One region of the Erythrobacter sp. HKB08 genome, then DNA from elsewhere that is predicted to be linked to it. Evidence: predicted binding sites of a transcription regulator. Region 1 holds the regulator's gene; each other region holds the start of a gene.
What was found. The regulator LexA, encoded in region 1, represses DNA repair genes until DNA is damaged. The targets are predictions, from matches to a motif close to GTTCCNCNCTTGTTCT.
Positions count from the first base shown of each region.

Region 2: rmuC (DNA recombination protein RmuC) is a predicted target of LexA. The motif match lies at 1,751-1,766, and genes of this name have one in related genera.
Region 3: EO245_RS06430 (deoxyguanosinetriphosphate triphosphohydrolase) is a predicted target of LexA. The motif match lies at 3,717-3,732, and genes of this name have one in related genera.
Region 4: uvrA (excinuclease ABC subunit UvrA) is a predicted target of LexA. The motif match lies at 1,983-1,998, and genes of this name have one in related genera.

Region 1 covers NZ_CP035310.1:1,955,764-1,963,359, forward strand. The annotation lists gene trpD (anthranilate phosphoribosyltransferase) at 1-223, shown strand, start outside; gene trpC (indole-3-glycerol phosphate synthase TrpC) at 220-1,005, shown strand; gene moaC (cyclic pyranopterin monophosphate synthase MoaC) at 1,002-1,484, shown strand; gene EO245_RS09460 (molybdopterin molybdotransferase MoeA) at 1,477-2,649, shown strand; gene lexA (transcriptional repressor LexA) at 2,733-3,416, shown strand; gene EO245_RS09470 (ComEC/Rec2 family competence protein) at 3,443-5,623, opposite strand; gene gltX (glutamate--tRNA ligase) at 5,653-7,077, shown strand; gene EO245_RS09480 (citrate synthase) at 7,111-7,596, shown strand, end outside.
Region 2 covers NZ_CP035310.1:1,302,944-1,310,539, forward strand. The annotation lists gene recR (recombination mediator RecR) at 1-569, shown strand, start outside; gene def (peptide deformylase) at 632-1,198, shown strand; gene EO245_RS06170 (four-helix bundle copper-binding protein) at 1,266-1,664, opposite strand; gene rmuC (DNA recombination protein RmuC) at 1,771-3,174, shown strand; gene EO245_RS06180 (hypothetical protein) at 3,193-3,834, shown strand; gene EO245_RS06185 (RNA methyltransferase) at 3,835-4,650, opposite strand; gene EO245_RS06190 (HPr family phosphocarrier protein) at 4,647-4,925, opposite strand; gene EO245_RS06195 (PTS sugar transporter subunit IIA) at 4,922-5,350, opposite strand; gene rapZ (RNase adapter RapZ) at 5,418-6,344, opposite strand; gene EO245_RS06205 (HPr kinase/phosphorylase) at 6,387-6,824, opposite strand; gene EO245_RS06210 (cell wall metabolism sensor histidine kinase WalK) at 6,830-7,596, opposite strand, start outside.
Region 3 covers NZ_CP035310.1:1,348,531-1,356,126, forward strand. The annotation lists gene EO245_RS06410 (SO2930 family diheme c-type cytochrome) at 1-592, shown strand, start outside; gene EO245_RS06415 (alpha/beta fold hydrolase) at 628-1,596, shown strand; gene EO245_RS06420 (aspartate/glutamate racemase family protein) at 1,690-2,382, shown strand; gene EO245_RS06425 (S8 family serine peptidase) at 2,511-3,641, shown strand; gene EO245_RS06430 (deoxyguanosinetriphosphate triphosphohydrolase) at 3,772-4,932, shown strand; gene EO245_RS06435 (NAD(P)H-binding protein) at 4,925-5,617, shown strand; gene EO245_RS06440 (ABA4-like family protein) at 5,631-6,080, shown strand; gene EO245_RS13540 (hypothetical protein) at 6,174-6,302, opposite strand; gene EO245_RS06445 (hypothetical protein) at 6,412-6,651, shown strand; gene EO245_RS06450 (CpaF family protein) at 6,682-7,596, opposite strand, start outside.
Region 4 covers NZ_CP035310.1:2,231,051-2,238,646, forward strand. The annotation lists gene uvrA (excinuclease ABC subunit UvrA) at 1-1,972, opposite strand, end outside; gene EO245_RS10760 (lysozyme) at 2,588-3,283, shown strand; gene EO245_RS10765 (M3 family metallopeptidase) at 3,429-5,669, shown strand; gene EO245_RS10770 (GCN5-related N-acetyltransferase) at 5,689-5,979, opposite strand; gene EO245_RS10775 (ABC transporter ATP-binding protein) at 5,994-6,719, opposite strand; gene EO245_RS10780 (iron ABC transporter permease) at 6,719-7,596, opposite strand, start outside.

The DNA.
Region 1 (7,596 bases):
AATCCGCGGCGGCGATGCGCAGCACAATGCGAAAGCGCTGAAGGCGCTGCTCGAAGGGACGCCCGGCCCCTACCGCGACGCGGTCCTGCTCAATGCTGCGGCAACGCTGATGGTGGCCGGCAAGGTCGAAGGCTGGAGCGAAGGCGCAAGCCTCGCAGCCGAGGCACTCGATAGCGGAAAGGCAGCCAAGCTCCTCGCCGACTGGATCGAGATGGCGGCGTGAACAAGCTCGAGGAAATCTGCGCAACCAAGCGCACTGAAGTCGCCGACCGCAAGGGCCGTGCGACAATCGACGATCTCGACCGGATTGCGCTCGAGGCCACTCCTCCGCGCGGTTTTCGCGCCGCTCTCGAAGCCAAGTCGCAGGACGGTTTCGCATTGATCGCGGAGATCAAGAAGGCCTCGCCTTCCAAGGGCCTGATCCGCGCCGACTTCCGCCCGCACCAGCATGCGATGGACTATGAGAAAGGCGGCGCGGCATGCCTCTCGGTTTTGACAGATGCCCCCTATTTCCAGGGCCACGAGGACTACCTCGTCGAAGCGCGAAAGAGCTGCGCCCTGCCCGTCCTGCGCAAGGACTTCATGGTTGATCCCTGGCAGGTCGCCGAAGCACGCGCGCTGGGGGCAGACGCGATCCTCATCATCGTTGCCGCGCTCGATGACGGGCTCATGCAGGAAATCGAAGCCGCTGCTATCGAGCGCGCCATGGACGTTCTCGTAGAAGTGCATGACGAGGGCGAGATGGAACGCGCCGCAGCCCTCAAATCCCGCTTGATCGGGGTAAACAACCGCAATCTCAAGACCTTCGAGACCGACCTTGCGACGACCGAACGCCTTGCGCCGCTTGCGCCGGAAGGTTCACTGCTGGTCGGTGAAAGCGGCATCAACACCCATGCCGATTGCCAGCGGCTCGCGAAAAGCGGGGTGCGCAGTTTCCTCGTCGGCGAAAGCCTCATGCGGCAAGACGATGTGGAAGCAGCGACGCGGGAACTTTTGGGCGGGTGAGCAAGCCGCCGCTCTCCCATATCGATGCGGAAGGCACCGCGCGCATGGTCGATGTCGGAGACAAGCCTGCCACGAAACGCGTGGCCATCGCCGAGGGGCGTATCTCGATGTCATCCGATGCATTGCAAGCTGTCCGGCAAGGCGATGCTCCGAAGGGCGACGTCCTCGGCACGGCCCGCGTTGCGGGGATCATGGCGGCCAAGCGCACCGGCGACCTCATTCCCATGTGTCACCCGCTTGCGCTCGATCATGTCGACGTCGAATTCGCCTTCGCAAGCGATGCGATCTCGGTGCGCGCCACCGCCTCGCTTCGCGGAAAGACCGGCGTGGAGATGGAGGCGCTGACGGCGGCTTCGGTTGCATTGCTCACGATCTACGATATGGCAAAGGCGCTCGATAAGAGCATGGTGATCGAGCAGGTCATGCTCGTCGAAAAGCGCGGCGGAAAATCGGGCCACTGGTCGCGGGAAAATGGCTGAACCGCCGCTGGACCTGGACGAGGCGCAGCGCAGGCTTTTGGCGCTCGTTTCGCCCGGTCCTAGCGAGATCGTCAGTCTGGCAAAGTCGCTCGGGCACTATCTTGCGGCCGCACCGGTTGCCCGCCTTTCCCGCCCCCATGCCAACCTCTCGGCAATGGATGGTTTCGCAACGAGCGGCGACGGTCCTTGGGCAGTCGTAGGCGAAAGCCGCTGCGGGTCTGCATTTGCCGAAGCGCTCTCGGCAGGCCAGGCGGTCCGAATTTCGACTGGAGCAGAGATACCGCTCGGCGCCGATGCGATCGTCATCAAGGAGGAGGCGCAGCTTTCGGGCGATCGACTTTCGGCTACCGAATTGCCCCAGCCCGGCCGCTATATCCGCCGGGCCGGAGAGGATTTTGAGACCGGCGAGGAACTGCTCGATGCAGGTCGACGGATGGGGGCAGCTCAACTATCGCTCTGCAAGGCAGCAGGCGTCGACGAAGTGGCTGTGTTCAAGCCTCCGCGCATCGTCGTCCTGGAATGCGGCGACGAACTGATTGCCGAACCGTCGCGCGCTACCAACGGCGACATGCTGGCGGCGATGTTCTCGGGAGAGCACGCCACTGTAGCTGTCGAGCCACCCCTGCCCGACGATCTCGAGACGATCTCGCGAGCGCTGGCTAGTCACCGCGATGCCGATCTGATCGTGATATCCGGCGGTGCATCGGTCGGCGATCACGACCTAGTGCGACCGGCCCTCGCCGAGATTGGCGCCACGATCGACTTCTGGCGCGTCGCCATGAAGCCCGGGAAACCCCTCATGGTCGCGACACGTGGCTCGCAGCTTATTCTCGGCCTGCCCGGCAATCCGGTCAGCAGCTTCGTGACCGGGTTTCTGTTTGCGCTCCCCGCCGTTCGAGCGATGGCCGGGGCATCCGACCCTTTTCCGAAAGTTACGATGCGACCTTGCGCGACGGCCCTTCCCGCGAACGGCAAGCGACGCCAGTTCCTGCGCGCAAGGACAACCGCCAATGGATCCGTCGAACCGCTGGAGAACCAGGACAGCGCTGCGCTCCATGCTCTCGCCCGAGCAGATTGCCTTATCGACCGGCCATGTGATGCCGGGGAGACCAAAAGCGGAACGCCTGTTCCGGTTTATCCGCTCCAAAATGGCGGAATCGCTTGACCTCACCAAATTGGTTGCTTACTTGTTCCGCATTCGTTCGCATTTTATGAACGACACACGCGGCGACGAGGGAGTACACCGCAATGCTGACGAAAAAGCAGCACGAACTGATCCGCTTCATCCAGGAAAGGTTGGAGGAAACCGGCATTTCCCCCTCATTCGAGGAAATGAAGGAAGCGCTCGATCTGAAGAGCAAGTCCGGCGTCCATCGACTGATCTCGGCTCTGGAAGAGCGCGGTTTCATCAGGCGCTTGCCGAACCGCGCGCGTGCGCTCGAGGTGCTCAAGCTTCCGGAAGATAGCGTCGGCGGGGCGAAGCCTGCTGCCAACGATGTCGTCGCCCGCGCGACCGCCAAGCCAAGCGCTGCTCCCGAGCCTGCAAACGACGTGATCGAAATCCCGCTCCATGGGCGGATCGCAGCCGGCGCCCCGATCGAGGCGTTCGAAGGCCAGTCGAGCCTTCCGGTCCCGGCAGCCCTGCTCGGACCGGGTGAGCACTATGCGCTCGAGGTATCCGGCGACTCGATGATCGAAGCAGGCATCTTCGACGGCGACTTCGCACTTATTCGCCGGACCGATACGGCACGCGACGGCGAAATCGTGGTTGCACTGGTGAACAACGAAGAAGCGACGCTCAAGTATCTCCACAAGGACGGCGGCCTTGTCCGGCTCGATCCGGCTAATGCGAGCTACGAGCCGCAGGTCTATGCACCCGACCAGGTACAGGTGCAGGGCAAGCTGGCGGGTCTGCTGCGCCGCTACCACTGATTGCAGGCTGCGGGCGGGCTAGTCGGCTAGTCGGTCCGCCCGCGCCACCATCCATGCTGCCCCTGCCCTTCGGCAACGGTCCTGAATTCCTCATTCGACAGATCGATCGCCAGGCCGCCCGTTCGATCCAGGAAGTTTCGATCAGCCTTGAGCCACCGCGGCCGACAGCTTCGCGGCAGGTAGCGATCGGCAATCACGATATCACTTCGCTCGCAGGCTGCCGCCAGCGCTCGCTCTTCGATCCGTTCGCGTGAGCGCGCCATCAGGAGCGACCAGTTCCGGCCCTCCCGCTCGATCGCGAGAACACAAAAGTCCCGCGAGCACTGCGCATCAGGCCATTGCGCCAGCGGCACCGGCTCCCCGTCCATGCCGGCCAGTTCGAGCAGATTGTCCTTTGCATAATCGCTCCTGCTTTCACGCAGGACTAGAAGGCGCTCGCCTCCGCTGACTATCCCGACATGGCGCCCATCTCCCGACACCAGCACATCCGGCGTGGGAGAGACGAGAAAAGCGGCCAAACCTATCAGCCAAGGCAAGAAACCCAGTAGCCGCATCCTTGATTGCCAAAGGGCCAGCCAAAGCGATCCCGCCACGAACAGCGCAAAGACGTAGAGCGGCATCTCCGGCATCAGCTTGACCGAACCCGGTTGTTCGGCAGTGAAATGCGCGATCGCCAGCAACAGTTCGAGCGAATTGTCGACGATCCACCATGCCGGCGCGCCGAGGCCGACGAGGTCGAGAGTAAGAGCAACTGCGAGCGCTGGCATCGCCACGAAGGTGACGAGTGGGATCGCGACGACATTCGCGAATGCGCCATAGACTCCCGCCCGATGGAAATGGAACAGGACGATTGGCATCAGCGCAATCTCGATCACCAGCCCTGTCACCAGCAACATGATCGCACGCCGCCCCAGCCTGCTCGCCCAACTTTCTTCTCGGGGGGCAAGGAACGCCTTTACCGGGCCGCTGTTGTGAAGCGCGACGATCGCCAGCACCGCCGCAAAGCTCATCTGGAAACTTGGCCCGACGAGCGCTTCGGGCCATGCGAGCAATACCGCAAATGCTGCAGCTGCGACCATGCGCATCGACAATGGCTCTCGCCCGAGAGCAAGCGCCGCAAGGACCAGCAAGGCTCCGATGCAGCTACGAACGGTCGGAACTTCCGCGCCCGTGAGCAAGGTGTAGCCGATACCCGCCAGCGCTCCGACGCTTGCTGCGACCAACGGCAATCGGACCCTCAACGCAATCCAAGGAAACAGTCCGACCAGCTTGAGCGCCAGCAGATACGCCGCTGCGATCACCGCGCTGACATGAAGACCGCTGATCGAAAGCAAATGGGTCAAGCCAGCATCGCGCATCGCCTCCTCATCGGCCTCGGCAATCGCGCCTCGGTCGCCGCTGGCGAAGGCGGCTGCGATCGCGGCAGGCGATCCGTCGAGCCGCTCGCGAACATGGCTGGAAAGGCCGCGTTGCAACGGTGCGATTCGAGAGCCCGCCTGCCCTTGTTCGATAACCTCCATCTCACCGATCAGCGAGCCGGTGGCGGACAAGCCGTCGAACCAGGCGGTTCGGGCGAAATCGTATCCTCCGGGCAACATGGGCGCGGCAGGCGGCATCAAGCGCGCACGCAGCCTTACCACAGCGCCCTCCGACGCCGCCGGCACATCGCTTTCAAGCGGAATGTTGATCCGAACCTTGCGGGCGATCCCGTAGCTGGCATCGCGATATGCGAGGATCACCCTGACGCGCTCGCGCGCTGGTTGCTCTTCCCGCTCGAGGATGCGTCCTTCGATAGTTTCGACCCGTGGTCGGTCGATAGGCTCGGCCCCGGCGATCTCCGACCGGACCCACACGAGGCTCAGGCCGATAGCGAAGCAAATGCCAAGCCCGCTCGCAGCCAAGCGAAGATTGCTCCGCTCCTCGCGCCCCTTCCAGACTGCATTTGCAGCTACGACCACGAGCAGCGCGGCCCCGATCGCAGCACACCACTGCCACGGACTGTCGAGCAGGAACCAGCTGGCAATTCCGCATGCCAGGGCGACGGTCAGCCACGGCGCCCTGTCGAACCCGTTGGCGCCCAGAAGACGCTCTGCCGCATCGCCAACACTGGACAATCGCGCCCTGCTGCGCCAAGGGCGCTGCACTGCAACATTGCCGTTATCGGGGCCATCCCCCATCGGCACGCCGGGCGCTGAATGCGTCGCCATGCAAGTGATTGAAAAGGAAGCGAGACGTTATGGCAAGCGATAGTGGCGCGGTTGGTTCGAAAGTTGTCACGCGCTTCGCTCCTTCGCCGACCGGCTACCTGCATCTCGGGGGCGCTCGTACCGCCCTGTTCAACTGGCTTTTTGCCCGGCACCACGGCGGCAAGGCGCTGCTCCGCATCGAAGATACCGACCGCAAGCGCTCGACCCAGGATGCAATCGACAAGATTCTCGAAGGACTCGACTGGCTGGGCCTCGAATATGACGAGGCGCCCGTGTTCCAGTCGCAGCGCGCAGATCGCCACCGCGAAGTCGCGCTGAAGCTGTTAGAAGCCGGTCACGCCTACAAGTGTTTCGCCACGCCTGAAGAGCTCGAAGCAATGCGCGCCGAGCAGCGCGCCAACAAGCAGCCGCAGCGCTACGACGGCCGCTGGCGCGATCGCGACGCTTCGGAAGCTCCCGAAGGCGCGCCCTATGTCGTGCGCCTGAAAACGCCGACCGAGGGCGACACCGTCATCGAGGATGCCGTGCAGGGCAAGGTGCGCGTGGCCAATGTCGAGATCGACGACTATGTCCTGCTTCGCGCTGACGGCACGCCGACCTACATGCTCGCGGTGGTGGTCGATGACCACGACATGGGCTGCACCCACATCATCCGCGGCGACGACCATCTGAACAATGCTTTCCGCCAGTTGCCGATCATCAAGGCGATGGACGAGATCGAGGGTGGCTGGCCGATGCCGGTCTACGCCCATGTCCCGCTGATCCACGGTGCCGATGGCGCGAAACTTTCCAAGCGCCACGGCGCGGTCGGCGTAGAAGCCTATCGCGATGAGCTCGGCGTGCTTCCGGAAGCGCTCTTCAACTACCTCTTGCGCCTTGGCTGGGGCCACGGGGACAAGGAAGAGTTCACCAAGCAGGAAGCGATCGAGCTGTTCGAACTCGACGGAGTCGGCAAAAGCGCCGCTCGCTTCGACCTGAAAAAGCTCCTCAACCTCAACGGCCACCACATTCGCGAAGCCGATGATGCCCGCCTGGCGAAGCTGGTCGCGCAAGAGCTCGGCCCGAATGCCGACGAAGCGATCCTGACCGAGGCCATGCCGGTCCTGAAAGTTCGTGCGAAAGACATCCACGAACTTGCTGAATGTGCAGCCTTTTTGTTCAAGAAGCGCCCGCTCGAAATGACCGAGAAGGCAGCCGGCCTGCTCGATGACGACGGTCGCCAGCGCTTGAAGGCGATCCACGGGCGCCTCTCGGCGGAAAATGACTGGACAATAGAGGCACTCGAAGCCACTACGAAGTCGCTCGCCGAAGAGCTCGAACTGGGCCTCGGCAAACTGGCGCAGCCCATGCGAGCGGCGCTGACGGGGACCACCACGTCCCCGGGAATTTTCGACGTACTGGTCCTGCTCGGACGAGAGGAAGCCCTCGCGCGGATCGAAGCGCAGGCTGCCTGAGCAGGCAAGAAAGACAAACGCAGGAGACTGACATTGGCTGACAAGCAGGCGAAACTCGAAATCGGCGGCCAGAATTACGAATTCCCGGTGCTGGAAGGCAGCTGCGGCCCCGACGTCGTCGACATCCGCAAGCTCTACGGCCAGACCGGTCACTTCACCTTCGATCCCGGCTACAAGTCGACCGCGAGCTGCGAGAGCGCCCTCACCTATATCGACGGTGACGAAGGCGTCCTGCTGCACCGCGGCTATCCGATCGGCCAGCTGGCCGAGGATTCCTCCTTCATGGAAGTCAGCTACCTGCTGCTGAACGGCGAACTGCCGAACCGTGAAGAGCTCGACGACTTCACCTACACGATCACGCGGCACACCATGCTGCACGACCAGCTTCGCCAGTTCTACCAGGGTTTCCGCCGCGACGCGCACCCGATGGCGATCATGTGCGGCGTCGTCGGCGCGCTGTCGGCCTTCTACCACGACAGCACCGACATTTCGGACCCCGAGCATCGCAAGATCTCGAGC
Region 2 (7,596 bases), 650 kb from region 1:
GCGCAGCACTCGCCCGCCTGCCGGGTCTCGGCCCGCGTTCCGCGCGGCGTGCGGTGCTGTGGCTGGTCAAGCGGCGCGAGCAGGCGCTGCCGCAATTGCTCGATGCGATGGAGCAGGTGCGCGACCGGCTGGTCGAATGCGACGTCTGCGGCAATATCGATACGCAGAACCCCTGCGGCATCTGCGCCGATCCGCGCCGCGACGCGAAATCGATCTGCGTGGTGGAGGACGTTTCCGACCTATGGGCACTCGACCGCGCGAAGCTGTTCACCGGCACCTATCACGTGCTCGGCGGAAGGCTCTCGGCACTCGACGGCGTGCGGCCGGAGGATCTCAATATCGCCAGCCTGCTCGACCGGGTAGAGAAGGGCGGGGTCGACGAGGTGGTCCTCGCGATGAACGCGACGCTCGAAGGGCAGACCACCAGCCATTACATCGCCGAACGGCTGGAGAGCTTCCCGGTGCGCATCACCCAGCTCGCTCACGGCCTGCCGGTCGGCGGTGAACTCGACTATCTCGACGAAGGTACGCTCGCGCAGGCCCTTAGGGCGCGCAGGCCGGTTGGATAGGCGATCAGACTGATCGCAATGCTGCGCTTGCTAAGCGCGGCGCCCGACCCTATTTTACGACCATGGCTATCCGTGAAATTCTCGAAGTGCCGGATCCCCGGCTCAAGGTCGTGTCCGAACCCGTGACCGAGTTCGACGACGAGCTGAAGACGCTCGTCGAGGACATGTTCGAAACCATGTACGATGCACCCGGCATCGGTCTCGCCGCGATCCAGGTCGGCGTGCCGAAGCGCGTGCTCGTGATCGACCTGCAGGAGCCGGATACCGAAGCCGAGCCGGAAGATTGCGGCGATAGCGGTTGCGGCCACAAGCATTACCCGGTGAAGAACGATCCGCGCGTCTTCATCAATCCGGAAATCCTCGATCCGTCGGAAGACCTTGCGACCTATCAGGAAGGCTGTCTTTCGGTCCCCGAGATCTTCGCCGACGTCGATCGCCCGGCGACCTGCCGCGTGCGCTACCAGGACCTCGAGGGCAAGACCCACGAAGAGGACATGGACGGCCTGCTCGCGACCTGCCTGCAGCACGAGATGGACCACCTCGAAGGCATCCTTTTCATCGACCACCTCAGTCGCCTGAAACGGCAGATGGCGCTGAAGAAGCTCGACAAGCTGCGCAAAGCAGCCTGATCGCCCGGACACAACGAAAAAGCCCCGCTCACCGGCGGGGCTTTTTGTTTGTGCGATCGGCAGCGGATCAGGCGGCTTCGACCATTCCTTCGAGCGCCTTGACGCAATCTTCCATGCACTCGCGGCACATCCGCTCGCAGCGGCGGCAATGGTCGTTGTCGTGCTTGGCGCACTCCTCCGCGCAGACCTTGCACGCGATGATGCAGGCTTCGAGCAGCGACTTGATGACGACGGTCTTGCCATGAGTGCGGCGCGCGGCAACCGTGCTGACGGCCTGGCAGATGTCCGAACAGTCCGAGCACTTGCGGATGCATTCGGACATGTCGCCGTCTTCGCCGTTGCAGGCATCGATGCAGGAATTGCAGATCGCCGCGCAATACATCGCGTGCTTCACCGCCTCGGCGAGTTGTTCGTTGTAATCCGACCCGACCTGCGGGTGCTCCTTGATCATTTCCTTGATCGACATGGGAAAATTCTCCTTTCGGGTAAGGAAGCGGGCGGGGCTGGGGATTGTTCCGCTTCGGAGCGAATGGGTCCTTGGCGCGTGGCGACGTTCCGACTATGTTCTGCTGATGGATGCAGTTTCTATCGCTCTGATTTTCGTCGCGCTGCTTGTCGGCGCAGGCATTGGCTGGTTCGTCGGATCGCGTCCCGCGGCCGACTGGAAGTCGCGCTTCGAAGGGCGCGATGGCGAGGCGAAGGAGCTGGACGAGAAGTTTCGCAAGGCCATCGTTGACCTCGAAAATGCGAGCGTCCGGGCTGAACGGGCCGACGAGCTTGAGCGCAAGCTGGACGGCACGCGCGAGGAACTGACCGCACTCAAGGCGCAGGCCGCCGGTTTCGAGGAGCAGAAGCGGCTGCTCGAGGAGAGCCGCGAGAAGCTGCTCAAGGAATTCGAGAATACCGGCGCCAAGGTGCTCGATGGTGTGCAGGCCAAATTCTTGGAACAGGCCAGCGAGCGCTTCGGCCATGCGGAGAAATCCTCCGAAGAGAAGATCAAGGCGCTGCTGACCCCGGTGGGCGAACGGCTGAAGAAATACGAAGAGCAGGTCGAGACGTTGGAGAAGCAGCGGGTCGACGCCTTCGGACGGCTCTACCAGCAGATCACCGAGATGCAGCGTGGGCAGGAAGAGGTCCGGCGCGAGGCGCAGCGGCTTGGCAACTCGCTGACCAATGCGCCCAAGGCGCGCGGCCGGTGGGGCGAGCGGGCATTGCAGAACGTGCTCGAACAGTGCGGCCTTGCCGAGCACACCGATTTCCATCTCGAACAGTCGATGGAAACCAGCGAGGGGCGGCTGCGACCCGATGCGATCGTCAATGTTCCGGGCCAGAAGAAGCTGGTGATCGACGCCAAGGTTTCGCTCAACGCCTACCAGGCCGCGTTCGAGGCGGATGACGAGGGGGAGCGCAAGCGTCACCTCGACCTGCATGCGAAGTCCATGCGCACCCACGTCCAGACGCTCGGTTCGAAGGGCTACCAGAGCCAGTTCGACGATGCGCCGGACTATGTGGTTATGTTTGTGCCGGGCGAGCACTTCGTCGCCGCCGCTCTCGAACACGATCCGGAACTGTGGGATTTCGCCTTCCACAATAAGGTGCTGCTCGCCACCCCGACGAATCTCGTCGCCATCGCGCGCACTGTCGCGCAGGTCTGGCGGCAAGACACTATCGCTAGAGAGGCGATGGAAATCGGCAAGGCCGGGGCGGAACTCTACGACCGTCTGGCGGTGGCGGCCGAGCATATGAAGCGCGTCGGCGGCGGGCTGGAAACCGCGGTCAACAACTACAACAAGTTCGTCGGCAGCTTCGAGCGCAACGTCCTCTCGTCCGGTCGGCGACTGGCCGAGAAGGGCATCGAGATCGGCAAGCGCGAAATCGAGGAAGTGCCCAAGGTCGAGGCCAGCCCGCGCTACAACAACGACGATGCCGCGAAGATCGAGGATGAGACCGGGGACCAGCGCGACGCGGCGGAATGATTTTCAGGGGAGGGGCAAGTGAAGCCAATCGGACTTATCGCGGCAATCGGCCTTTTCGCGCTGGGATCGCCCGCGCATGCCGAGCGCTTCGAGCCCCGGAACGAGTGCGCTGATTTTGAAGACGCGGAAGCATTCCGCATGGCGCTCGCGACCGCTGTAGCCAATCGCGACGAGGCCATGCTCGAGCCGCTGGTCGATTCCGAGATCCTGCTCGACTTCGGCGGCGGCTCGGGCTGGGAGACGATGCGGGAACGTCTGACATCGGACGATTACCGCCTGTGGGCCGAACTCGACAAGATTCTCCGCCTCGGCTGCGCGATCGAAGAGGACGGCGGAATGATGGCGCTGCCGTGGTACTGGACGCAGGACCTCGGTCTGGAAGACCCGTTCTCGACCATGCTCGTTGTCGGTTTCGATGTCCCGCTGCGCCAGGGCCGAGCCCCTGACTCCCCGCTGCTCGACCGGATCAGTTGGCAAGCCGTGACGCTGCTCGATGACTGGACGGACAATCCCGAAGCGCTCGTCCATGTACAATTTCCGAGCGGGCGCAAGGGCTACATCGCGTGGAAGAACCTGCGCTCGCAGGTCGATTACCGGCTACTTGCCGAAAAGGACGAAGACGGCACATATCGCATCACGACCTTCGTCGCCGGCGACTGATCAGCCCTCCAGCGAGTCCAGCACCTCGTAGGCCAGCACGGCGGCTGCAACCGCGGCATTGAGGCTGTCGGCACGTCCGCGCATCGGCATGGTGACGCGCAGGTCGCATTCGGTCTCGTAGGCTTCAGGTAGTCCTTGGGACTCGTTCCCTACCATCACGAAGCACGGCGCGGCATAGGGCGCCCCGCGATAGGGAACCGCCTCGCGCAGGCTGGCCGCGACGAGCTGGCCTTCGCCCTCGCGCAGCCAGGGCACGAATTCCTCCCACCGCGCCTGTACGACGCGCTGGGTGAAGACCGCCCCCATGCTCGCGCGCACCGCTTCGACGCTGAACGGGTCGGCGCAGTCGTCGAGCAGGATCAGCCCGCCGGCCCCGACCGCATCGCCGGTTCGCAGCATGGTCCCGAGGTTCCCGGGATCGCGCAGCGCTTGCGCGACGAGCCAGATCCTCGCCTTGGATCGGTCTAGGCTTTCGAGCGACGTATCGAACTCGGCAAAGACGCCCGCGACGGCCTGCGGATTGTCCTTGCCGGTAATCTTGGCGAGGATGTCTCCGCTGGTCTCGATGATCTCGCCGCCCTTCGCATCGACCGCATCGACCAGCGCATCGACCAGCGGGTGCGGGTCGCGCCCCTCGGCCATGACGAGGATCTCGGGCACATGGCCGCATTCCCGCGCGTCGGTGAGCAGGCGCAGGCCCTCGGCAAGGAACTTTCCCTCGCGTTTGCGGTGCTTCTTCTCGCGCAGCGAGCGGATAAACTTGACCGTCGGGTTGGAGAAACCGGTAACCTGCCGACGGTTCGCGCCGGCGCTCATTCCTCGCCGAACCCGTTTTCGACCAGCGCGGACAGATCGGCCAGAACCGCCTCGGCATTTTCGCCCGCGACGATCAGTTCGACCGTGTCGCCCTTGGCAGCGCCGAGCATCATCAGCCCGAGGATGGAGCCGCCCGCGGCCTCGTTGCCGTCCTTGGCGACCTTGACCTGCGTAGTCGCGGGAAGTTCCGCCACGGCACCGACGAACTTTGCGCTCGCCCGCGCGTGCAGGCCGCGCTGGTTGACGATGGTGATCGTCTTGCGATGTTCGCTCATGCTGCGTCCGTCTTGGATGCCTTGCCGTCCTGTCCGAGCAGCTCGGAAGCGACGGTGATGTAGGATCGGCCGGCTTCGCGCGCGGCGCAGACGGTGGTGTAGACGTCGTGCTTCTGGCGCGCGCCGGCAAGGCGGATCAGCATCGGCAGGTTGATGCCGGCGATGACCTCGACCCGACCCTGTTCGAGTAGCGAAATCGCCAGGTTCGAGGGCGTTCCCCCGAACAGGTCGGTCAGGATGATGACGCCGGAACCGCTGTCGACTTTCTCGATCGCGGCGGAGATTTCCTCGCGCCGCTGTTCCATGTCGTCATGCGGGCCGATGCAGACCGTCTCGACGGCTTCCTGCTCGCCCACGACATGCTCCATGGCATGCACGAATTCCTCGGCCAGATTGCCATGCGTGACTAGGATCAGTCCGATCATAGGGAAATGGGGGTCTTCGTTTCTGCCCTGAAAGCCCCCGCGGCGCGGATGGGAGCGATTCCATGCTTCATGTCTTGGGCCCTTCGATTTCGTCGGCCGCGCGCGAGCCCAGGTTGCGGTGGAGGACCGTGGGCGAAAATCCTGCGTCGCGCAAGGCCTCCTCCATCAGCGATGCGGTGAAGACCGAGCGATGGCGCCCGCCCGTGCAGCCGAAGGCGACGTTTACATAGGCCTTCCCCTGTTCGCGGTAGCGCGGGAGCAATGTCAGCAGCAGGTCGCGCATCTGGCCGAAAGCTGTGTCGAACGTCGGATCCTTGCGGATATGCTCGCCGACAGCGGGATCGAGACCGGTCTGTTCGCGCAGTTCATCGACCCAGTGCGGGTTGTCGAGGAAGCGCATGTCGAACACGAGATCGGCAAGCGGCGGCGTGCCGCGCGCGAAACCGAAGCTGGAAATGATTACCGACATGTCCTGCGGCGCGCTCGCCGAGAAATTCTCGCGGATGGCCTGCTTGAGGTCGTTGCTCGAATATTCGGTCGTGTCGATCACCACGTCGGCCCAGCGCCGCAGCGGTTCGAGCAGTTCGCGCTCGGCCTGGATGCCGACACGGACCGGCCGGCCACTGGCCATCGGGTGGCGACGGCGCGTCTCGTTGTAGCGCCGTTCGAGCTCGCCGCTCGCGCAGTCGATGAAGACGGTGGTGAGGAGGATGTCCTCCTCGCTGCTCAGTTCCTTCACTCGCTCGATGATGTCGGAAGGCACGAAGCCGCGCGTGCGGCTGTCGAAACCGATTGCAAGCGGGCCGAGCTGGCGTTCCTCCGCCTCGCTGCCGATCAGCCGGTCGAGCAGGCGGATGGGGAAATTGTCGATCGCTTCCCAGCCCAAGTCTTCGAGCACGCGCAGGGCGGTCGTCTTGCCCGCGCCCGACAGGCCGGTGACGAGCAGGATGTGCTGCCGTCCGTCCTCGCTTGCCTGTGCCGAATCGCTGGTCATGCTTGGCGCGGTGTGCGCCTTGGCGCGGCGCATGAAAAGACCCTATCCGCCTTTGCCGTCCGCCGGGTGGGGCAGTCCGTGAAGGAGAAGCGCCTGTTCTGCGCGGATCGCATCGGCGATGCCATGAAGGGCGAAGCGGATGGAGGGAACCGCGATCCCTTCCAGCTCGGTGCGGTCGGCCGCCTCGATGAAACGCGGCGCGCCAGGATCGATTTTGAGAACCATCGACACAGGCGCTTGTGTGCAATCGAAGCTGACGATGCCGACGTTGCGGATTTCGAATTTTCCACGCGTTGCAGGTGGCGGTGCGGCAATCAGGCGTGATCCGTCCCGCTCGAGCGAAACACCGTCGTCGCCGATCAGCACCGCGCCGCGATCGATCAGGGCCAGCGCGAGCGAGCTCTTGCCTGACCCCGGCGGTCCCGCAATCAGCAGGGCGCGCCCGTCGATCGCGACACCGGTGAACTGGCGCAGCGGCATCTCTGCTACGTGCCCGAGCGGCGCACCGTCGGCAAGCGCAGCAGGAGGCGTGCGCCTTGCTTGCCGTCCTTGCGGCTCTCGGCGACGAGGTCCCCGTCATGCGCCTCGGCGATGGTACGCGCGATGGCGAGGCCTAGGCCACTGTGGTGACCGAAATCCTCGGCATCGGGGCGGATCGAGTGGAAGCGCTGGAAGACCTTTTCGCGCGCTTCTTCAGGAATGCCGGTGCCTTCGTCCTCGACCGCCAGCGACACGCATTCGTCGTCGATCGAGATTGCGATATCGATTGCTCCCCCGGGCGGTGAGAAAGACACGGCATTGTCGAGCAGGTTCTCGATCACGCGCTCGAGCCGCACCGGAACGCCGCGCACCACCGCTTGCCCCATCGGCTGGCGCAGACGGACGTCGTGCCCGTCGTTTTCCGAACGGTTCTCGCGTCGGTCGATGATCGCCTGTGTCAGCGCACCGAGGTCGATCGGCTCGAAAGTGGCGCGCGAGATTTCGGCGTCGACGCGGCTTGCATCGGAGATTTCCGTCACAAGGCGGTCGATCCGGCGCACGTCATGCGAGGCGATATCGAGCAATTGCTTGCGCAGCTCGCCATCGTCGACCCGGCCGAGCGATTCCACCGCGCTGCGCAGCGAAGCGAGCGGGTTCTTGATTTCGTGGGCAACGTCTGCGGCGAAATGTTCGACCGCGTCGATCCGTTCGCGCAGCGTATCGGTCATGTCAGAGACCGCGCGGGCGAGCAGGCCGATCTCGTCGTGCCGCT
Region 3 (7,596 bases), 610 kb from region 1:
GGAGCAGACCGACGCGACGCTCGTCGTCGCAGGTGCGCGCGAAGATGTCGTGACGCCTTCGGGCGAGGCGATCAGCTACCGCATCCCCAACAAGAACCAATGCAAGGAATGCCACGGTCAGAACGATGCGGTGGTGCCGATCGGCCCGCGCATCCAGAACCTGCACCCCGCCATGGTCATCGGCCTTACCGGTGACCAGCCGCAGGGCACGAACACTTTTCCGGTCTGGGAGCATCGCGCCGATGCGCCGGTAGATGCCGCCGCGCGCGCCTATCTCGACGTCAATTGCGCGCATTGCCATCGCCCCGGATCGACCGCATCGAACAGCGGGCTCGACCTGCGCTGGGAACAGGACGATCCCCAGGCGATCGGCTTGATGAAGCGGCCTGTTGCAGCGGGCAGGGGCTCGGGCAATCTCCTGTTCGATATCGTCCCGGGCGAGCCGGAACAGTCGATCCTGCTGCACCGCATGGCAAGTCCGGAACCCGGTGTCGCGATGCCGGAGCTGGGTAAGTCGACGATCGATCATGACGGTGTCGAGATCGTCAGGCGCTGGATTGCCGGGATGCCAGCGCAGACGCGCGCGGAATGATCGTCCGGGGCTGACGAGGAAGGAAGCAAACGACAATGCTGAAATGGACCTTGCGCATTCTCGGAGTGCTTCTCGCGATCCTTGTCATCGCGTTCCTGCTCTTTCGCGCGCCAGATACCGACCCGGCAGAGATGCGCGCGAAATACGGCGGTGAGAGCTCGCAGTTCGTCGCGCTCGACAAGGGTCTCGAAGTGCATTTGCGCGACGAAGGTCCGCGCGATGCGCCCGCGATCATCCTGCTCCACGGCTCGAACGCCGACCTGCATACGTGGCAGGCATGGGCAGACGGCCTTGCCGAGAAGTACCGCGTCATCCGTTTCGACCAGCGCGGCCACGGCCTGACCGGCGGCACCGCAGACGAGGACTACGCCACCGCCGCCTATGTCGCGGATGTCGACCGGGTGGCGGATCATCTCGGGCTCGAGAAATTCGTCCTGGCGGGCAATTCGATGGGCGGCGGGATCGCGATGCAATATGCGCTGGACCGCCCGGAACGGTTGGCTGGACTCGTCCTCGTCGATGCGGGCGGGGCACCAGTGAAGCGGGAAGGGGGCGGCAACATGGCCTTCACCCTTGCGCGCATCCCGGGCGTAAGCAGCCTCGTCAGCCAGATCCTCCCGCGTTCGCTCGTCGAGCGGAGCCTCAAGCAGAGCGTCTCGAACCAGGATGTCGTGACCGAAGAAGCGGTCGACCGATATTGGGAGCTGGCGCGCTATCCCGGCAACCGTACCGCGACCCGCCAGCGCTTCGGGCGGAGCTATTCGACCTTCACGCCCGAGCAGATTGCGCAGGCGAAGGTTCCGACATTGGTGGTCTGGGGGGAAGAGGACAGCCTGATCCCCTATTCGGCAGCGCAATGGTACATGGAGCACTTGCCCAATGCGACGCTCGCCAATTTTCCCGGCATCGGACACCTTCCGCAGGAAGAAGCGCCCGAACAGTCGCTCGCAGCGCTCACTTCGTGGCTGGACGGCTTGCAATTGACCGCCGTTGCGGAAAATTAAGGCGCGTCCGTCCATTCAGGGCGGGAATCCAAGTATAAACCATCAGGGAATCCGGCGGACGAGCGCTTCGCCGGCACAACAGGGGAATTTCGCGTGCGCAAGCTCGGGATGATTGGCGGCATGAGCTGGGTGTCGACGCACACCTACTACGAATGCATCAATCGCTACGTCCAGAAGCGGACAAGTCCGATGAGCAGTGCACCGCTGCTCATCGAAAGCCTCGATTTCGCGCAACTCTATGGCCTGCGCGAAGCGAGCGATTGGCAGCGCGCGGCACAGACCCTCTCTGAAAGCGCGAAACGGCTGGAAGGCGCCGGGGCTGAGCAGATCATCATCTGCGCCAATTCGATGCACCGCGTTTACGACGATGTCGCCGCCAGCGTTTCGGTGCCCATCCTCCATATCGCCGAATGCGTCGGCGAACGCATGGCGAAGGACGGTGTGAAGAACGCGGCCCTGATCGGAACACGCAATGTCATGACCGAAAGCTTCTATCGTGAGCGGCTCGTGAAGCACGGCGTGGATCTTCCCGCACCCGAAGTGCAGAACGTGGAACTGCTCGATCGCTACATCTACGAAGAGCTGATGGTCGGGAAGGCGACGCGCGATGCCGAGCGGGCGCTGAAGACGATCATCACGAAGAAGGCGCAGGATGGCGCGAAGGCTATCGTCCTCGCCTGCACCGAGCTCGAGCTGGTCGTAGATACGCGGGCCAATGTGCTGCCGATCTACGATTCGGCGCGGATCCACTGCGAGGCCGCGGCGGAATGGATTATTGCCGGATAAAGTCGAGATACAGTATTTGATTTCAAGCGGAACGAAATTCGTGGTGAATTGCCACTAGAAACCGGTTGCAATCACAATTCCACCTGTCAGTCTGTCTGCCTCCAATTCTTGGAACGGGACTGAAAAACATGACAACGAAATGGGTCGGCCGCTTTGTGGTCGCTAGCGGCGTCGCACTTGCCGCAGCAGCCTTCTCGACGCCCGCAGCGGCGCAGAAGATCGAAAACAGCTACATCTGCGTGTTCAAGGCGAACGCTGTCGCCAAGGACGCCGTGCCGGGGGAGGCACGCCGTTCGGTCAATGCGCAGGGCGGGCAGGTCAAGCACGTCTACCGGCACGCTATTCGCGGCTTCGCGGCCAACATGAATGCGCGCGCGGTCGAGAACATGCGCCGCGCCAATCCGCGCATCGCCTATTGCGAGCAGGACCAGGTGATGACCGGCTTCCCGAAACCGGACAAGCCCGGCAAGCCGGGTGGCGGTGACGGCGGCGGCGGTGGCGGCACCTCGACGCAGCAGACGCCCTGGGGCATCACCCGCGTCAACGGCGGCGTCTCGGGCGCGACCGGCCGTGCTTTCGTCATCGACAGCGGAATCGACGGTTCGCACCCCGACCTCAACGTCAATGAAGGGCTCAGCGCCTACTTCGTTGGTCGTAACTGGGACGACCAGAATGGTCACGGCACCCACGTCGCAGGCACCATCGCGGCGATCGACAATAACATCGGCGTCGTCGGCGTCGCTGCCGGCGCCGAAGTGGTCGCCGTGCGCGTGCTCGACCGTCGCGGTTCGGGCTCGACCAGCGGCGTCATCGCCGGCGTCGACTATGTCGCGTCGGTCGGCCAGCAGGGCGACGTTGCCAACATGTCGCTCGGTGGCGGTATCTCCACCACGCTCGACAATGCTGTCGTGAACGCTTCGGGCACGGTGAAGTTCGTTCTTGCCGCCGGTAACGAAAACCAGGACGCGAACAATTCGTCGCCTGCCCGTGCCAATGGCAACAACATCTACACCGTCTCGGCGATGGATTCGTCCGACCGCATCGCGAGCTTCTCGAACTACGGCAACCCGCCGGTCGATTTTGCGGAGCCGGGCGTGTCGATCCTGTCGACCTACAAGGGCGACGGTTATGCCACGCTCAGCGGTACCTCGATGGCTGCACCGCACCTCGCGGGCATCCTGCTGCTCGGCCAGGTCCGCAGCGGCGGCCAGCTGGCTACCGACAAGGACAACACGAAGGACACGATCGGCATCCACTGATCGCATGTCCTTATGCACAAGGGGCCGTCCGGTATCGCACCGGGCGGCCCTTTCCGTTGGCTGGGTCCAATTACCGTTGCCCGATTGTTCCCGTTGTCGCCGTGGCAATGCTGACCTAAGCCGCGCAGCAATGACACGAGCCAGTTTTGCAGCCGATCCAGCCAAGACACGCGGGCGCGAGTTCGACGAGAACCGCGACGGCACCCGCGGCCCCCGCAGCGAATTCCAGCGCGACCGCGACCGGATCATCCACTCGATCGCCTTCCGCCGCCTCAAGTCGAAAACGCAGGTGTTTATCGCGCCCGACGGCGATCACTTCCGCACGCGGCTGACCCATAGTCTCGAGGTCGCCCAGATCGGCCGGGTCATCGCGCGTACGCTCGGCCTCGACGAAGACCTCACCGAAGCGCTGTGTCTGGCGCACGATATCGGCCACCCGCCTTTCGGCCATGCGGGAGAGATGGCGCTTTCACAGGCGACGGCCCGTCACGGCGGCTTCGATCACAATGCCCAGTCGCTTCGCACGCTGATGCGACTGGAAAGCCCCTATTGCGAGCATCCGGGCCTCAACCTCACATGGGACCTGCTCGAAGGCATGGCCAAGCACAATGGCCCGATCCCGGCGGACAACTGGGCGTTGGAAGAGCTGGACGAGGCTTTCGATCTCGAACTCGACCGCTGGCCGAGCCTGGAGGCACAGGTCGCCGCGGTCGCGGACGATATCGCTTACGACAATCACGACATCGACGATGGGCTGCGCGCTGGTTTCCTCGATCTCGACCAGTTGCTCGAAATGGATTTCGTCGCGGACCAGTGGCGGGATGTCGAACGCCGCTTTCCCAACGCGCCGCACGATCGCAAGATGCGCGAGCTGGTGCGCGGCCAGATCGGCCTGATGGTCAATGACGTGCTCGAGCACACGCGCGAACTTACGCGCGACGTTTCAACCATCGAAGAGGTGCGCGGCGCGGGCCGGATGCTGGCGGGTTTCTCTCCGGCGATGGCGCGGGAAGAACGCACGCTGAAGAAGTTCATGTACGACAATCTCTATTATCACGAGGAACAGCTCGCGACGGCCGAGCGTGCCCGCGACGTGGTCGCGCGCCTTTATGCCGCCTACGAACAGGACGAGAGTTTCCTGACGGACGGCTGGCGCGAGACGCTGCCCGATGCCGAACCGGCTCGCACACGGCATATCTCGGACTTCATCGCCGGCATGACCGATCGCTACGCCATCGACCAGTTTGCCCGCATCTACGGCAAGCGTCCCGAGGGGCTGAGCAATGTCTGATTCCATCCGCATCGTGCTGGTCGGCGCGTCCGGCCTCGTCGGCGGCGAGGTCCTCGCCGAGGCGGTCGGCAGGGCGAATATTCGCATGCTCGCTCTCGGCCGCAGGGAGGCCCGGCTCCCGACTGGCGCTACGATGGAGCAAGTCGTGGCCGACCCCGCCGAATGGGGCAAGGTGATGCAGCAGTTCCGCCCCGATGTGCTGATTAGTGCGCTCGGCACTACGATCGGCAAGCAGGGCGGCGACAAGGACAAGTTCCGCGCGGTCGACTTCAATCTCGTGGTCGATACGGCGCGAGCCGCGCATGAGGCAGGCGTCGAACGATGCGTTGCCGTAAGCTCCGCGAATGCCGATGCGAGCAGCAGGTTCTTCTACATGCAGGTCAAGGGCGAGGCCGAGCAGGCGCTGATGAAGGTCGGCTTCAAGCGTCTCGACATCCTGCGCCCTGGCCTCCTGCGCGGAAAGCGCGTGGACGACCCGCGCACGCTCGAAAGACTGGCAATGGTCGCAAGCCCGTTCACCGATCTGCTCATGCAGGGCAAATACCGTTCGGGCCGCTCGATACCGGCGCGCACGGTGGCACAAGCCGCATTGGCGCTCGCCCAGCGCAAGGCTGCGGGCAAGTTCCGCCACGAACACGATGCGATAAGACGCGCTGCGAAGGAACTGCCGCAACTCGCTGAATAAGGGGAATTTCGATATGTGGGACGGGATTTTCGGCGGCGCCAATATCTTGGCGATGATCTGCTGGCTGGCACTTATCCTTCTGCCGCGCTGGCCTGCGCTTTTGTCGGCGCTGCTCTATCTCGGTGTCGGCCTCTTGTGCCTCGTCTACGCGGTCGGTCTCATCTCGATCGTCGGCGGCTTCGTCGATCCGGTCGGCCCCGATACCGGCTCCAACTTTTCGTCGATCGAAGGAGTGCGGGCGATCTTTGCGAGCGACGGCGGAGTGACCGTGGGGTGGGTCCACTATCTCGCTTTCGACCTGTTCGTCGGGCTGTGGATCGCCAGGGATGCCGATGCGAAGGGTTTCAACCGCTTCGTCCAAGCCCCGATCCTGCTGGCGACTTTTCTCGCCGGTCCGCTCGGGCTGTTCGTCTGGCTGATCGTGCGCGAGAAAGCGGCGCGCAAGCTCGGTCGTCCGAGCTGACAATGGAACCGGAATCAAGAGCGCCCGCCGGGAGGGGGATCCGGCGAGCGCTTGCGACCCTCATGGGGTCAGGCCTTCGTTGGGCCTAGATGATCAGGTTTCGTCGTCGACTGCGTCGGCAGCAGACTTGAGGTCGGCACTCACGCCGCGCACCGTGTTGCAGGCGGTCGCGCTGAGCGCCATGACGCCGAGGCTCGCAGCCAGGATAATCTTGCGGATCATGGTTGTTCCTTTCCGGCCCTTGCGGCCACTCGAATGATCAACCGACGATATGCCGCGCGGGTTCCCGCAGCACAATGACTAGCTTGAAGGATGCGTTGGTCTGCCCCACATGCGCGGCGTGGAATTGCTGCGTTTCCTGACCTTTGCGAGCGACGCCGAAATTGCGGGCGTCTGGGGCCTCGGATTCGTGCTTCTGGCGGTGATCGCGGGATTTGCGGAACATCGCCGCACAAAGCGCGCGCGAATCGAAAGCGTAGGATGGGTCCCGTGGTTCGGCATTTCCCTGCTGAGCCTGATCATCGGCGCAGGGCTCATCGCCCTGTCCGTGAAGGGGATCGCAGCGGGGTAGGGCGCAGGTCTCTTTAGAGAGCAGGTCTCCTTAGAGACACGCCTCCAGATAAGCTTGGTCGAAGCCGAACTGGCGCGCTTTTTCAAGCGTGTAGGGGCGCAGGCCGCTCGAGCGGAACTCGCCGAGGATCTTGCCGTCCTCGCTCTCGTCCAGATACTCGAACTTGAACAGTTCCTGCGTCACGATCACTTCGCCTTCCATCCCGATCACTTCGGTGATGTTGGTGGTACGGCGCGAACCGTCGCGAAGGCGCTTTACCTGCACGATCAGGTCGACCGATTCGGCGATCTGGCGGCTGATGGCTTCCTTCGGGATCTTGATGTCGCCCATCAGGATCATGTTTTCCATACGGCCGAGGCACTCACGCGGCGAGTTGGCGTGAAGCGTACACATCGAACCGTCGTGGCCCGTGTTCATGGCGGCGAGAAGGTCGAAACATTCCGCGCCACGAATCTCACCCAGGATAATGCGGTCAGGACGCATACGCAGGGCGTTCTTCACGAGGTCGCCGATGGTGATGGCGCCCTGGCCTTCGAGGTTCGGCGGACGCGTTTCGAGCGGCAGCCAGTGCGGCTGCTGCAGGCGAAGCTCGGCCGCGTCCTCGATGGTGAGCACGCGCTCGCCCGGGTCGATCATCTTCGAAAGGGCGTTGAGCATGGTCGTTTTACCCGAACCCGTACCGCCCGAGATAACGATGTTCATCCGGCAAGCGCCCGCGATCTTGAGCGCGGTACACATCTTCTCGCTCATCGAACCGAAGTCCTTGAGCATGTCGAGCGTGATGGGCTTCTCGGAGAACTTACGGATCGAGATCGCGGTGCCGCGCAGCGAGAGCGGCGGCACGATGACGTTCACGCGGCTACCGTCCTTGAGACGGGCGTCGGCAAGCGGCGTGGTCTGGTCGACGCGGCGGCCGACCTGGTTCACGATGCGTTGCGCGATCTG
Region 4 (7,596 bases), 280 kb from region 1:
TGCCGAGCGGGATCGAGGCGGTGACGTCCTTGAGGTTGTTCGCCCGCGCGCCGTGGACGGTGAGTTCGTGCCCGTTGCCCTTGCGGCGCTTCGTCGGCACCGCGATCTCGCGCCGTCCGGTGAGGTAGTCGGCGGTGAGCGATTTCCTGCTCCGCTCGATCTGCTTGAGCGTGCCCTGCGCGACGACCTCGCCGCCATGCACGCCCGCGCCGGGGCCGAGGTCGACGATGTGGTCGGCGGTGCGGATCGCGTCCTCGTCATGCTCGACCACGATGACCGTGTTGCCGAGGTCGCGCAGGCGCTTCAGCGTTTCGAGCAGGCGGTCGTTGTCGCGCTGGTGGAGGCCGATGCTCGGCTCGTCCAGCACGTAGAGCACGCCCGACAGCCCGCTGCCGATCTGGCTGGCGAGGCGGATGCGCTGGCTCTCCCCGCCCGACAGCGTGCCGCTGGTCCGGTCGAGGTTGAGGTAGTCGAGCCCGACATTGTCGAGGAAGCCCAGCCGCTCGTTGATCTCCTTGAGGATGGCCTTGGCGATCTGGCTCTGCGTGTCGTTGAGCTTGCCGTCGAGGGCGAGGAACCACTCCTTCGCATCGGCGACGCTCATCTTGACCGGCGTTGCGATGTCGGTCCCGGCGACCTTCACCGCGAGCGCCTTTTCATTGAGGCGCTTGCCGCCGCAGGTCTCGCACGGCTGCGCGGTCTGGAACTTGGACAGCTCCTCGCGCATCCAGGCGCTTTCGGTCTGCAACATGCGGCGGTTGAGGTTGCCGATGACGCCTTCGAACGGCTTGTTGACCGTGTACTGCTTGCGCCCGTCCTTGAAGGTGAGCGGCACGCGCTGGCCCTTGGTGCCGTAGAGAATGGTCTCGCGGTTCTCGGGCGAAAGCTCGTTCCACGGGGTCGTCAGGTCGAAACCGAACTCGGTCGCGAGCGACTGCAGCACCTGCATGTAATAGGGCGACGGCGGATTGGACTTGGCCCACGGCACGACCGCGCCCTTCTTGAGGCTCAGCGCCTCGTTCGGCACGACGAGCTGCGGGTCGAACAGCTGCTTCTCGCCAATCCCGTCGCAAGTCGGGCAGGCCCCCTGCGGCGCGTTGAACGAGAACAGGCGCGGCTCGATTTCCTCGATCGTGAAGCCGGAGACCGGGCAAGCGAACTTTTCGGAAAAGACGATGCGGTTGGCGGGCAGCCCCGCGCCCTTCATCGCACCGCCACCGGCCGCCTCTTCCTCGCGCCCCGGCACGACGCCGTCGGCAAGGTCGACATAGGCCAGCCCCTCGGCCAGCTTGAGCGCGGTTTCGAAACTGTCGGCGAGGCGCGTTTCCAGTCCTTCCTTCACCGCAAGGCGATCAACCACGACTTCGATATCGTGCTTGAACTTCTTGTCGAGCGCGGGCGCTTCCTCGATCGGGTAGAGCTCGCCGTCGATGCGTACGCGGGTGAAGCCCGCCTTCTGCCACTCGGCCAGTTCCTTGCGGTATTCGCCCTTGCGCCCGCGCACCACCGGCGCGAGCAGGTAGAGCCGCGTGCCTTCGGGCAGCGCCATGACGCGGTCGACCATCTGGCTTACGGTCTGCGCGCTGATCGGCTCGCCGGTTGCGGGCGAATAGGGGACACCCACCCTCGCCCACAGCAGGCGCATGTAGTCGTATATTTCGGTCACCGTCGCCACGGTCGAGCGCGGATTGCGGCTCGTCGTTTTCTGCTCGATCGAGATGGCGGGCGAGAGGCCGTCGATATGCTCGACATCGGGCTTCTGCATCATCTCGAGGAACTGACGCGCATAGGCACTCAGGCTCTCGACATAGCGTCGCTGCCCCTCGGCATAGATCGTATCGAACGCGAGGCTCGACTTGCCCGAACCCGACAGGCCCGTGATGACGATCAGCGCGTCGCGCGGCAGGTCGATATCGACGCCCTTGAGGTTATGCTCGCGCGCGCCGCGTACGGAAATCTTGGTAAGTGCCATGTGCGAGCGTGTTCCCGAATTGTTCGCTTTGGTCAAGAGGGCCGCCCTGCGCCGGGCCAGCCATGCATGAATGAGCGGACAGGCAGCGCGAGAGTTCCAGCGATGTGGGAAAGAGCCGCACAAATGCAAGCGCGGGAGACCGACGCGGCGTGCGGCCGGGTTCCCTCGCCCTTCGAATCAAAAACGGGCCCGGCGCGAGGCCCGACCCGTTTCTGTGCAACCAACCGTTTGAATCTGTTGCGACCCCGTGGAAGCGCTCTGCGATGTCTCCCCCACGACGCGGTCTGGATAGCAGCCGCCCCGGCTTTCCCATTGTATGAGACCGTCATTGTCCCGCGCTCGCACGCCGCGGCGAATATGCGAACCGCCCGGTCCGTGCCTGAGGTTCGGTGAAGCGTGGACCTTTCCGCAAGCCCGAACCGTTGAATTGTTGAATGGAAACATCGCGCTAGCAGGATCGCCTGGGACGGACGCTGAACCTGCATGTGCGCCGACAGCAAGGACAACGAGATGCCCCCGCGAGATATCGCTCGCCCAAGAAAATCACCGCTCCCGTCAAGAACGCGAAGGCCCGGCGCCGCGAAGCGCCTGGTCGGGAAGCTCAAGCAACGCCGCATGGCGCGGCTCGAGGACAAGCGACGGCGCATCCGTGCCGGGCTCAGGACCAAGCGCAAGAAGCGCAAGGCCGCCTTCGCCCTGTCGGCCAGCGTGATGGGGCTGAATACTGCCGCGCTCGATAGTGCGACTTCGATGCAGCAGGCCGGTGTAATTGCGCAGATGCAGGACGCGGGAGCGATCCCCGACGCCAATGGGCGTGTCGAAGCGCGCTTTCTCGAAACCAGTGACGAGATGAAGGAAGCCCTGATCGAAGAAGAGGGCGTGCGGCTGACGGTCTACCGCGATGTCGCGGGCTATCCGACCGTGGGCGTCGGGCATCTCGTCAAGCCGGGCGACAAGCTGCGCGTCGGCGACCGGATCAGCGAAGAACGCGCGCTCGATTTCCTCGACCGGGACCTGCAGATCGCGGAACGCGGCGTCCAGCGCCTCGTCGGCGATCTCAGGCTGACCCAGCACGAATTCGACGCCCTCGTCGATCTCGTCTTCAACGTCGGCGAAGGCAATGTGTCGGAAGCGAGAAGCCCTCGCCTGAACGAAGCGATCGCCAGCGGAGATTACACGGCGATTGCAGCCGAGCTCGAATATCACCACGCGGGCGGCGCGAAGGCCAAGGGCCTCGTCTATCGCAGCGAACGGCGCACCAACATCTTCCTCGAGGCGACCTACGAGGATCCGCGCGAATTGCGCGCATAACTGACGACATTTGCCGACCACGATGGCCCCTTCGACGGGGCCATCTTGCTTTTGCGAGCAATCTCCGGTTCAAGCGCCGCTAGCTAAGGCATTTCACATCCCGGCATCGTCCGATGCCCGAAGAACACACCCTATGGGAGACTTTATGAAGGCCCACATCCTGGCCACCTCCGGCCTCGCACTCATTCTTGCAGGCTGTTCGACCTACGCCGCCGAGGCACCGGTCGAGACCGCCGCGACCCAGACCGTCGAAATCCCGCAGGCGACCGGCTACTTCGCCGAGCGCAGCGACCTGCCGTTCTACGCGCCCGATTTCACCCAGGTGTCGGATGACGACTACCTGCCCGCGTTCGAGCAGGCGATGACCATCCACAAGGCCGAGATCGAAGCGATCAAGGCGAACCCGGCTGCGCCGACCTTCGAGAACACCATCGTCGCGCTCGAAACCTCGGGCCAGATGCTCGGCCGCGTCGCGACCATGTTCTTCGCCCTCACCGGCGCGAACACCAACGACACGCTCGATGCGGTGCAGGCCGAAATCGGCCCGAAGCTGGCTGCACACTCGGATTCGATCACGCTCGACCCGGTTCTCTTCGCCCGCGTGAAGGCGATCTACGACAACCGTGCCGCGATGACGATGGAGCCGGAAGATGCCGTGTTGCTCGAGGAAACCTACGAGAGCATGGTCCAGGCAGGCGCGCTGCTGACCGATGCCGAGAAGGAACAGGTCCGCGCGATCAACACCGAGCTTTCGACGCTGACGACCGAGTTCAGCCAGCGCGTGCGCGCGGCGACGGTCGAAAACGCGCTGATCGTCGACACGCGCGAGGAACTGGCCGGCCTGTCCGATGGCGAGATCGAGGCTGCGGCCAAGCTCGCTGCCGACAAGGGCATGGAAGGCAAGTTCGCCATCGCCCTGCAGAACACCACCCAGCAGCCTTCGCTGCCGAACCTCGAAAACCGCGCCGTTCGCGAGAAGCTCTTCACCCTCAGCCACGACCGTGCGGTGATGGGCGACAAGAACGACACGCGCGAGCTGATCGCCAAGATCGCCCAGCTGCGTGCGCAGAAAGCCGCCCTGTTCGGCCAGCCCGACTGGGCGAGCTATGTGATGTACGACCGCATGGCGAAGACGCCGCGCACCGCGCTCGACTTCATGGAGCAGATGGTCCCCGCCCTCGCCGCAACGCAGCGGCGCGAGGCGGCCATGCTCAATGCCAAGATCGAGGAAGAAGGCGGCGACTTCGAAGTGAAGCCGTGGGACTGGTATCGCTACGCCGAGATGGTCCGCAAGGAGAAGTACGACCTCGATGAAAACGCGGTGAAGCCGTATTTCGAGATCAACTCCGTGCTCGAAAACGGCATCTTCTTCGCTGCGAACAAGCTTTACGGCCTGTCGTTCGAGAAGCGCACCGACCTGCCGGTCTATCACCCGGACGTGACCACCTACACGGTGTTCGACAAGGACGGCAGCGAGCTCGGCATCTTCTACTTCGACCCGTACCAGCGCCCGTCCAAGCGCGGCGGCGCGTGGATGAGCAACTTCGTCGACCAGAGCTACCTGTATGACCAGAAGCCGGTCATCTACAACGTGCTCAACATCCCGAAGGCGCCCGAAGGCGAACCGCAGCTGGTCAGCTTCGACAACGTCAACACGCTGTTCCACGAATTCGGCCATGCGCTGCACGGCTTCTTCGCGGACCAGAAGTATGCCTCGCTCTCCGGCACGGCGACCGCTCGCGACTTCGTCGAGTATCCGAGCCAGGTGAACGAGCTGTGGGCCACCTATCCGGAAGTGCTGCAGAACTACGCCAAGCACTACGAAACCGGCGAGACCATCCCGCAGGAGCTGATCGAGAAGATCGAACGCGCCGCCAAGTTCAACCAGGGCTACGATTTCGGCGAAGTCGTCGAAGCCGCCCTGCTGGACATGAAGTGGCACGCGCTGAGCCCGGAACAGGCTGCCGCGATCAACACGCCTGAGGAAGTGGACGCGTTCGAGCGCAAGTCGCTCGAAGAGCTCGGCCTCGAGATCGATCTCGTCCCGCCGCGCTATCGCAGCAGCTATTTCAATCACATCTTCAGCTCGTCGACCGGCTACAGCTCGGGCTACTACAGCTACCTGTGGACCGAGATGCTCGACCGCGACAGCCGCCAGTGGTTCCTCGACAATGGCGGTCTGACCCGTGAAAACGGCGACCACTACCGCGCGACCGTGCTCAGCCGCGGCGGTACGATGGACTACTTCAAGATGTTCGAGAACTTCCTCGGTCGCGCGCCCGACGTGACGCCGATGCTGGTCGCACGCGGCCTCACAGGCAGCGACGAAGCGGCGGACAGCACCGCCTCTGACGGCAAGCTGCCGGCGAGCACGGTCTCGAAGTAAGCGATATGCGGGGCGAGCCCTAGAGCTTGCCCCGCCATTCGAGCGAGCGGCGATTGAGAGCCGCGAGGTCCGCCTCGCCCTCGATCGCCGCTCGTCCCGTATCCAGCGCCCGTTTGAGCAGGTCGTCAGGGGCATTCCTGTAGGCGGGCGGCACGATATGCTCGCGCCACGGCCCGCCGACTGCATTGTCGAGCAGGATACGCTGGAAGCAGTGATCGAAGCGCACCGGCCAGCCGCGTTCCTCGGCAAGAGCGGGCATCTTCTCGCGAGTCAGTGCGAACCATTCATCGACGAGATCGGGGCTGGCCATGCCCGCCCAACGGCTCAGTAGGCGATGAGTGCCTGTCCGCCGGTCTGGCCGACCCACTCGCCGCCGACATCCCACACATCGCGCAGGACCTGCGGCGACAGCGCCAGGTCGGGCTCGGCATCGGCATGGACCCGCCCATTGTCGAGCACGATGACCCGGTCGGCATGGTTCATCGCGAGCGCGAGGTCGTGGACCACCATGACCACGCCCTTGCCCGCCTCGACCTGGTCCATCAACACGTCCATCAAAGCGATCCGGTGACCGATATCGAGCGCTGCGAAAGGCTCGTCGACGAGGATCCAGTCGGGCTCGCCCGCCAGCACGCGAGCCAGCAACGCCCGCGCTTTCTCGCCACCCGAGAGACGCGAAGCCGGGCGGTCGGCAAGGCCCAGGCAGTCGGTCGCGGCGAGCGCGCGCTCGATCGCCAGCTCTCCCCGGTCGCGGTGCGGCAGGCGTCCGAGTGCGACGAGGTTGCGCACCGAAACGTCCCATGCGACCTCGCCCTGCTGCGGCAAATAGCCGATGCGCTTTGCCCGCTCGCGCGGTGCGATTGCCGCGATGTCCTGCCCGTTTAGATGAGCCGTGCCCGCGTCGGTCGCCAGCAGGCCGGCCAGCACTTCGAGCAGGGTCGACTTGCCGGCCCCGTTCGGCCCGCAGATCGCGGTGATCTTCGCCGGTTTGAGCGAGGTCGACACCTGCTCGATCCGGCCAGCGACGGTCGCTCCGCGTGTCTCCAGCATCAGGCCAGCCCCCGCCGCATTTTCACCAGCAGGTGGAGGAAAAACGGCGCACCGATCAGGCTGAGCGCGATGCCGAGCCGCAATTCGGTGACCGTCGGCAGGATACGCACCGCGCTATCCGCCACCAGCACCAACAAGGCTCCGGCAAGCGCGCTCGGCAGGACGAGCTGCGATGGTCGCCTGTCGGTCAGGGGCCGCACGAGATGCGGGACGATGAGGCCGACGAAGCCGATGATGCCTGCAACCGCGACGCCGCTCCCCACGGTGAGGCCGACACCGCCGATCAGCAGGAAGAGCACGCGCCGCTCGTCCATGCCGAGCGAACGTGCCGCCGCGTCGCCGAGGATCAGCGCATCGAGATCGCGCCCGAGAAATGCGAGCAAGCCGATCCCCGCAAAGGTCAGCGGCGCGGCAAGCCACAGGTCGCGCCAGCTGCGGTCGGTCAGCGCGCCCATCAGCCAGCCGACGATCTCGCTCATGGCGAAGGCATTGGGCGCCATCGAAATCGCAAGGCTCGTCAGCGTGCCGGCGAGGCTCGCGATCATCAGGCCCGCCAGCGTGAACAGGGCGATGCCCCCGGTGCGCCCGGCGATCAGTGCCAACAGGGCCATTGCGCCGCCTGCCCCGAGCAGGGCGAGCAACGGCAAGGTCCAGGGCTGCGCCTGGTACCCGAACCAGAAGCTCGCAACCGCGCCCAGTGCTGCCGAGGGAGCGATGCCGAACAGGCCCGGATCGGCCAGCGGGTTGCGCAAATAGCCCTGCATCGCCGCACCTGCCGCCCCCAGCCCCGCCCCGATGACGAGTGCCAGCAGCGAGCGGGGCAAGCGCAGTTCGGCAAGGATGATCGCCGCATTGGGCGTCTCTGCCGGATCGATCC